2 regions of the Kitasatospora sp. NPDC057738 genome follow, and region 1 is predicted to be linked to the other one. Evidence: riboswitches for the same ligand, from Rfam matches in the RefSeq annotation. Region 1 holds a riboswitch; the other holds the start of a gene.
The links. A riboswitch is a leader RNA that binds a small molecule or an ion and turns the genes downstream of it on or off. The one in region 1 is predicted to bind cobalamin.
Positions count from the first base shown of each region.

Region 2: linked by a shared signal. The riboswitch ahead of ACFVGO_RS27420 (prenyltransferase/squalene oxidase repeat-containing protein) and the one ahead of ACFVGO_RS15425 (cobalamin biosynthesis protein) in region 1 are both predicted to bind cobalamin.

Region 1 covers NZ_JBHVJT010000023.1:80,448-84,652, forward strand. Annotated here, with positions in the region: gene ACFVGO_RS15420 (alpha/beta hydrolase) at 118-1,224, opposite strand; cobalamin riboswitch at 1,573-1,705, shown strand; gene ACFVGO_RS15425 (cobalamin biosynthesis protein) at 1,813-2,805, shown strand; gene ACFVGO_RS15430 (cobyric acid synthase) at 2,802-4,205, shown strand, end outside.
Region 2 covers NZ_JBHVJT010000057.1:6,940-11,144, reverse strand. Annotated here, with positions in the region: gene ACFVGO_RS27425 (hypothetical protein) at 1-855, opposite strand, end outside; cobalamin riboswitch at 1,054-1,131, opposite strand; cobalamin riboswitch at 1,215-1,356, shown strand; gene ACFVGO_RS27420 (prenyltransferase/squalene oxidase repeat-containing protein) at 1,537-4,205, shown strand, end outside.

The DNA of each region.
Region 1 (4,205 bases):
CAACGGGCCGGCTCGGACCTCGGCGGTGGGGCCGCGTTCCGATCCGCAGGGGCGGAAGCGGAGCACCGACCGCGGCACGTCCGGGAGACGTTCCGGCGAGGACCCGCCGGCGGCGCCCTACAGCAGCGGCGTGAGCCAGCGGCGGAGCAGTTCGGTGTACCGGTCGGGAGCGGTGTTCCAGAGGGCGGCGTGGTCGGCACCGGGGAAGGCCTGGAGGCTGACCACGTCGCGACGGGCGGCGGCCAGCTTCTCGGCGCTGCCGAAGGGCGCGATCCGGTCCTCGGGGCTGTGCAGGAGAAGGGTGGGCACCCGCAGGTCGGTGCCGTCGGCGATGCGGGCGAAGTCGGCGAGGTCGACGCCGGTGCGGCCCTCCGCGGCCAGGGCCCCGAGCTCGGCGGCGACGCCCTGGAACCCGGCCCGGGCGGCGTCCCGGCGGGCGGAGACCGGGAGGTCGAGCACCGGCGAGTCGAGGATGAGGCCGCTGACGGCGTGCGGCCACGCGGTGCGGGCCGCGGTCTGGAGGGCCGTGGTCGCGCCGACCGACCAGCCGTAGAGGATCACCTTGCCCGCGCCGCTGTCGAGCGCCAGCCGTACCGCCGCCTCGATGTCGCGCCACTCGGTCTCGCCGAAGTGGCTGAGCCCGTCCGGGGAGGCGGGGGCGCCCTGGTCGCCGCGGTAGGTGACGGCGAGGGTGGGCAGGCCGAGCCGGTCGAGGACGGGGAGCACCGGGAGGGTCTGCTGGCGGTCGGCCTCGGGGCCGTGCACCAGGATCACCCAGGTGCCGCGCTTGCCGTCGAGCCGCCAGGCGGGAAGGGCGCCGAGCTCGCCGTCGGCGGTGGTGTCGGTGAAGGGGAGGCCGAGTGCCTCGGTGGGGTCGCCGAGGTGGACCCGGGGGGTGAAGCGGACCTCGGTGCCGGGGGTGAGCGTGCCCCGGTCGGCGCGGAGCAGCCGGCGGGTGACGCCCCGCTCGTCGCTGTGCAGGACCTCCTCGACGACCGCGTGCCCGCCGTCCGCCCACTCGACCGCCCAGCGGCCGGGGCGCAGGCTCTCGGGGCCGCGGGTGAAGGTGACGCGGCCGGGGGCGAGGCCGCGGACCAGGACCGGCCCGGACTTCGGGACGGCGGCCACCGGACGGACCGTCCGCTCGGAGGCCCGACGGCCGATCACCAGCACGGCGGCCCCGACCGCGGCGGCCGCCACGACGGCGGCGGTTCCCCAACGCATTTCGCTCCCCGCTCTGTTGCTCACGGACCGGACGGTGTTCGGGCACCAGTTCACCGGCGCTCCGTCCGCCCGGCCACCGGGCTGGGCCGTCCGGGTCACCCGGGCGGCGGCCCGGCGGCGCCGAGGAGGTGCCGGGAGCGGGCGGCAGGGGTGTCGGTGGTGAGGGCGGGGCGGCGGAGCCGGCGGTGCCCCGGTGGGAGGGGACGTGGTGTTCCCGGTGGAGGGCGGCCCCGCGCCGGCGATCCCCCGGCGCGTCGGCGGCGTCCGCGTGTGACCAACCCCTCCGTGACCTCGGTTGACTCCCGGTTCGGGCCCGTGATGGGATCCTGGGGCCAAACGGAGGCATGGAGAGGAAGCCGGTGGAATTCCGGCGCGGTCCCGCCACTGTCACCGGGGAGCACGCTCGGAACATCGCCACGGCGGCCGTCGACGGCCGCTGGAAGGCTCCGGGGGTGCGTTCGACCCGGAAGCCAGGAGACTCTCGCCCCCGTCACGTCGATCCAGGGCGCGGACCCTGAGTGAGGACACGCACGCGATGCAGGCTGCCCCGCCCCACCGGACTCCGAGCTGCCTTCCGCCGTGCCCCCGATGACCCCGCTCGGGCCCTCCTCCTCGCCGCGCCCGCTGGCCCGCGCAGCCGCGTTCGCGCTCGGCGCCGTCGCGGGCCATGTCGCCGACGCCCGCTTCGCCGACCCCCGCCGGGGCCATCCGGTGGCCGTCTTCGGCAGCGCCGCGACCCGGCTGGAGCGTCGGCTGTGGCGCGACGACCGCGGCGCGGGGGCCGGGTACACGGCGCTGTGCGTGGGCGCGGTCGTGGCGGGCGCGCTCGCCCTGGACCGTACGGTGGGCCGGCGTCCGCTGGGCCGGGCGGTGCTGGCGGCGGCCGCGACCTGGACGGTGCTCGGCGGCACCTCGCTGACCCGGGAGGCGCGCACCATCGGCCGCTCGCTGGCCGCGGGCGACCTCGCGGCCGCCCGGGAGCGGCTGCCGCACCTGTGCGGGCGGGACCCGAGCGCGCTGGACGGGCAGCAGATCGCCCGGGCGGTGGTCGAGTCGGTGGCCGAGAACACCGCCGACGCCGTGGTGAACGCGCTGACCTGGGGCGCCCTGGCCGGCACGCCCGGCCTGCTGGCCTTCCGCGCCGTGAACACCCTGGACGCGATGGTGGGTCACCGCTCGCCGCGCCACGCCCGGTTCGGCTGGGCCTCGGCCCGGCTGGACGACCTGGCGGGCTGGCCGGGCGCCCGGCTGACGGCGCTGCTGACGGTGGCCGCCGCGCCCGAGCCCCGTACGGCCTGGCGGGTCTGGCGGCGCGACGGCTCCGCGCACCCGAGCCCGAACGCGGGCCAGGCCGAGGCGGCGTTCGCCGGCGCGGTGGGCGTACGGCTGGGCGGGGCGCTGCGGTACGGCGAGCGGGTGGAGCACCGGCCCGTGCTGGGTGCGGAGCTGCGGCCGGTGACGGTGGACGACATCGAGCGCGCCTGTGCGCTCTCCCGGCGGGTGGGCGCACTGGCGCTGGGTACGACGGTCGCGGGGCACGTCCTGCTGCGGATGCTGCTGAGGAAGAGGGGACGGGCATGAGCAAGGCGCTGCTGGTCGCGGGGACGACCTCGGACGCGGGCAAGAGCGTGGTGACGGCCGGGATCTGCCGTTGGCTCGTCCGCCAGGGCGTGCGGGTCGCGCCGTTCAAGGCGCAGAACATGTCGCTCAATTCCTTCGTCACCGCCGACGGCGCCGAGATCGGCCGCGCCCAGGCGATGCAGGCGCAGGCCGCCCGGGTGGAGCCGGAGGCGGCGATGAACCCGGTGCTGCTCAAGCCGGGCGCGGACGGCCGCAGCCAGGTGGTGCTGCTCGGCAGGCCGGTGGCGGAGGTGGGCGCGCTGGACTACCGCGAGCGCAAGCCCGTCCTGCTGGAGCGTGCCCTGGAGTGCCTGGCGGACCTGCGCGGCCGCTACGACGTGGTGGTCTGCGAGGGCGCGGGCTCGCCCGCCGAGATCAACCTGCGCGACCGCGACATCGCCAACATGGGCCTGGCGACGGCCGCCGCCCTGCCGGTGGTGGTGGTCGGGGACATCGACCGCGGCGGGGTCTTCGCGGCGATGTACGGGACGCTGGCGCTGCTGTCGGCGGAGGACCAGCGGCACGTGGCCGGCTGGTTCGTCAACAAGTTCCGCGGTGACGCGCGGCTGCTCGCGCCCGGGCTGGAGATGCTGCACGGGCTGACCGGCCGTCCGGTGCTGGGCACGCTGCCGATGCTGCCCGGGCTCTGGCTGGACGCCGAGGACTCGCTGGACCTGTCGACGGTGGTGGACCGGGCGGACGGGCCCGGGCCGTACGGCGCGGACGTGCTGCGGGTGGCCGTGGTGCGCTTCCCGCGGCTGTCCAACTTCACCGACATGGACGCGCTCGCGCAGGAGCCGGGCGTGCTGGTGCGCTGGGCGACCCGCCCGGAGGAGCTGGCCGACGCCGACCTGGTGGTGCTGCCCGGGACCCGGGCCACCGTCGCCGACCTCGCCTGGCTGCGCGAGCGCGGCCTGGAGCCGGCGCTGCGGGCGCGGGCGGCGGCCGGGCTGCCGGTCCTCGGGGTCTGCGGCGGCTACCAGATGCTGGCGCGCTCGATCGTGGACGAGGTCGAGTCGAAGGCGGGGGCCGTCGAGGGCCTCGGCCTGCTGCCGACGCAGGTGCGGTTCGGCGCCGAGAAGGTGCTGGCGCGGCCGGTCGGCGAGGCGTTCGGGCAGCGGGTGGAGGGCTACGAGATCCACCACGGGGTGGTCACCGTCGAGGGCGGGGACCCGTTCGTCTCCGACGGCCGGGGACGGAGTCTGGACGGCTGCCGGGTGGGCCCGGTCTGGGGCACGACCTGGCACGGCGCGCTGGAGAACGACGGGTTCCGCCGCGAACTCCTGCGCGAGGTCGCCGCGTTGTCGGGCCGGGCATTCGTCCCGGCCCCGGACACCTCCTTCGCCGCGGCGCGCGAGGCC
Region 2 (4,205 bases), on a different contig from region 1:
CGGGGTCTTGCCGGTGCCGCTGGTGAAGTCGGTGCCCTGGGGGTTGATGCCGCAGGCGTTGAGGCCGGACACGGCCCAGCCGTTGGAGTCGGTGTTGACGCCGAACATGGCGTTGAAGGCGCCGGAGGAGGCGAGCTTGCCCTTGAGGAAGTTCTTCGCGGCCACGATCGCGGCGTCGGTGCCCGGGACGCCGCCGACACACAGGGAGGCCATGGCGGCACCGGTCATGTCGATGTCGCTGCCCTGGGCGAGCGCGGTCGGGTCGCCGGCGGCCTTGCTGTAGTTCCAGCCGCCGTCGTTGTGCTGGTTGGCGCGCACGGTCGCGACCGAGGCGTTCAGCAGGGACTGCGGGACGCGTTGTCCGCCGCTCCGGGTCTTGGCGCCGCCGAGGGCGAGCAGGCCGAAGACGGTCCCGTTGAAGTTCGCGGACGGGCCGTAGTAGCCGGGTTCGGCGGTCTGCCAGTAGGCGGCGAGGTCGGCCACGAGGTTGCGGCCCGGGCCGATCCGCGCGGGGTCGATGCCGGCCGCGTAGGAGTTGAGGATGCCACGCTCGTAGTCGGTGACGACCGGCGAGGTGCTCGGCCAACTGCTCGCGGCGAGCTGGTTGCGGTAGACCAGGCGCGCGTTCTTGCTCGTGTCACCGCCAGGGGCGACATCGGCCGCGGCGGTGCCGGCGGCGGCGAGCGCGCTGAAGGCCCACTCGTTGGAGAGCCCGCCGCCGGTGACGTAACTGCCGTCGGCGGCCTGGAGGGACTTGAGGTACGTGACGCCGGTGGTCCTGGAGGTGGCTATCTGGCTCGGCGAGGCGGTGGCGTGCGCAGGGACGGCCGACATCAGGAGGGCGCAGGCGGCCATCGAGACGGTCGCCGCGGAAGCGAGGCGTGAGGAGACGAAGCGCGAGTGCGCGGGAACGGACACGGAACGGGCTCCTTGGGGTGACGGGCGCGCCGGTCCTGCCCCGGGACCCCAGCGCTCGTCCGAGAGCGCGGTGGTACGGGGCGGCGGCCGCCCGGATCGCGTGGGCGGGCTGGTGCTGGTGCTGCACGACCGCGCGGGCATTCGGGCTCGGGGCCGGTGCAACCACCGCCCCACACCGCTGCGCGTCAGCTCCGGATTCGCACCGGATTCCCCCGCTCGGCCACCGCGGACGTTACCGCACCCGTGAACGGATCTACGAGGTGGCGAAAGTGACATGACGACTCGTTGACGACGACTCCGAGCACATGGTGTGATGAACCGCTTTTTAGTCCTCGGCAGTCAGGGGAAGCCGGTCCGATTCCGGCGCTGACCCGCAACCGTAGACCCGCCCGCAAGGGCCGGTGAGCCGGAATGCCTGCGCCGGGGCCTTGTTCATGAGTACATGCGTCGTCGTGGACTACGACGCGGTCGCGACGGCGCCCCGTGCCGGGGAGAGCCGTCGGCTGCGCCGTGGGACCCCGACGACCGATCGGGGAGTCGCCGGTGAGGGTCAGCAGCAGTCCTACGCGTCACAGAAGCAGAGAACTGGGCTCGCTTCTGATCACCACGGCCGTCGCAGTGGCCGCGGGAGGAACCGTCCTGCTGGGCCACCCCGGCTCCGCGGCAGCCGATCCGATCGAGCAGTGCACGGCGACGACGGGCGCGATCGTCGCCGTCGACTTCAGCCACTGGGGCGGCGGGGTCGTCCGGGGCTGTGACGCCCACCCGACGACGGGGATGAACCTGCTGCACAACGCGGGATTCACCACGACCGGCACCGAGCGCGACGGGCCCGCCTTCATCTGCCGACTCGGCACCGGGACCTTCAACGGCGGTGTCCAGTACCCGACTCCGGCCGAGGAGCCGTGCGTCAACACCCCGCAGGCCACCGCGTACTGGTCGTACTGGATCGCCGCACCCGGCCAACAGACCTGGTCCTACAGCCGGTTCGGCGCCGGCACGCAGCAGCCCAAGCCCGGCGAGGTCGAGGCCTGGGTGTACGGCGGCACCGACATCGGGGGCACCAGCGGGGCGCCGGACTTCACCCCGGACTCGGTCCGCGCGAAGAACGGTGGCTCCTCGGCGTCCCCTTCGCCTTCCTCGTCCCCCTCCGCGAGCGCCTCGCCGTCCGCCACGTCCCCGGGGACGCCGAGCCCCACCGGCACGCCGTCCCCCATCGGTGATCCGGCCGCCGCGGCCGCCTGGCTGGCCGGTCAGCTCGTCGGCGGCGACCACATGGAGAACTGGGCCGCCCCGGGGCCGGACTACCCCCGGACCGCCCTCACCGCCGTCGCACTCGCCGCCGCCGGAACGCAGGACCCGGCACTGCGCAAGGTGGTCGGCTTCCTCGCCGACCACATCGATGCCTTCCTGTACCCCGACGGCCCCGCCGGCGCACCCGACACCAGAGCCGCCGCCCTGCTGGCCCTCGTCGCCGAGAGCACCGGCCGCGACCCCCGCACCTTCGGCGGGCGGGACCCGCTTGCCGCGCTCACCGACCACGTCTGCACGGCAGCCGGGGAGAACGGGAAGTGCACCGCCGCCGGGGACTTCCTCGGCGCGGCCTCGCCCTGGGTCCAGTCCCTCGGGGTCATCGCGCTCCAGCGCGCCGGCATCACCCCACCCGCCCCGGCACTCGCCCGGTTCACGGTCCTCCAGTGCGACGACGGCGGCATGGCCGGCTCGATGATCGTCGCGGGTGACCACTGCGAGTCCGACCCGCTCACCACCGCGATCGCCGTCCTCGCCCTGCGCACGGCCCCCGGCTACGAGGCGGCCGCCGAGAAGGCCGCCGACCGGCTCGCGGCGAGCCAGCAGCCCGACGGCTCCCTCCTTCCCTACGCCGGCGCCCCCGGCGACACCACCAGCACCGCGAGCGCCGCCCAGGCCTTCCGGGCCACCGGCCAGGGCGCCCGACAGGCCGCCGCCACCGCCTGGCTCGCCGCCCGGCAGGGCAAGGACGGCGGCTTCGGCCCCGACGAGTCGACCACCGACCCGGACGCCGCCGCCACCGAACAGGCCATCCTGGCCCTGACCGGCACCGACCTCACCAGCGTCCGGCACAACCCGGACGGCGCCACCACCCCGCCGACCACGCCGACCACCACGCCCCCGACCACGCCCGCCGGGAGGAAGCCCGACGCCGCGAAGGGGAGCGCCTACCTCACCGACCCGGCCCGGCTGATCGACGGTCACTACTACGAGGGGTTCCCGGCCTTCGCCGACTTCGGCCTGACCATCGACGGCGCCTACGCCCTGGCCGCCACCGGCACCGACGACGCCGCGCTGCGCCGGATCGTCGACTTCCTGGACCAGCAGGGCAAGGACGCGAGCGAGCGCACCGTCAACGACTGGACGGCCATCGGCACCGAGTACGCCGGCGGCGGGTCCATCGGCAAGGAGGCGCTGCTCGCCGAGGTCGTGGGCCGCGACCCGCGCGCCTTCGGCGGCCGCGACCTGATCGCCGCCCTCGCCGCGATGGTGTGCACCAAGGCCGACGCGAACACCGGCTGCGCCGCCCCCGGCAACTACGTCTACGCGACCTCGGTGTTCTCCCAGGCGCTCGCCGTCATGGCCCAGCTCCGGGCCGGCGACGCCGCCGGCGCAGCCCCTGCGATCGCCTACCTGAAGGGCCTGCAGCACCCGGACGGCTCCTGGCCGAGCCTGATCCCGGCCACCGGCGACTCGGATGTGGACAGTACGGCGATGGCCGTCATGGCCCTGGCCCTGGTTCCGGGCGACGAGGCGGCGCAGGCGGTCGACAGGGGGACCACCTGGCTGGCCGCGCGGCAGCTCCCCGACGGCGGATTCCCCGGCGCGGCCGGAGACTCCACCAACTCGGCCGCGCTCGCGATCCAGGGCATGACGCTCCGTCGGTCGATCCACGGTGCACAGATCGCCAAGGCGCTCGACTTCCTCGCCGGGCAGCAGAACGGCGACGGCGGGTTCAACGTCGCCTCGGGCGGCCAGCAGGGCTCGGACGTCCGTGCCTCCACACAGGTGCTCGGCGGCGCCACCGGGATCTCCTTCGGCACGCTGAGCCGCAACCTCGGGGGTACGCCGACGCCGACTCCCACGGGGACGCCGACCGGAACGCCCACGGGGACTCCCACGGGGACACCGACCGGCACGCCCACGGGCACCGCGACCGCGACCGGTACGCCGACCCCGACGGGCACCGGCACGCGGACCGCGACGACGTCCCCGACCTCCGTCGCGCCCGGTCCCGGTGACGGCTCGACCACCCG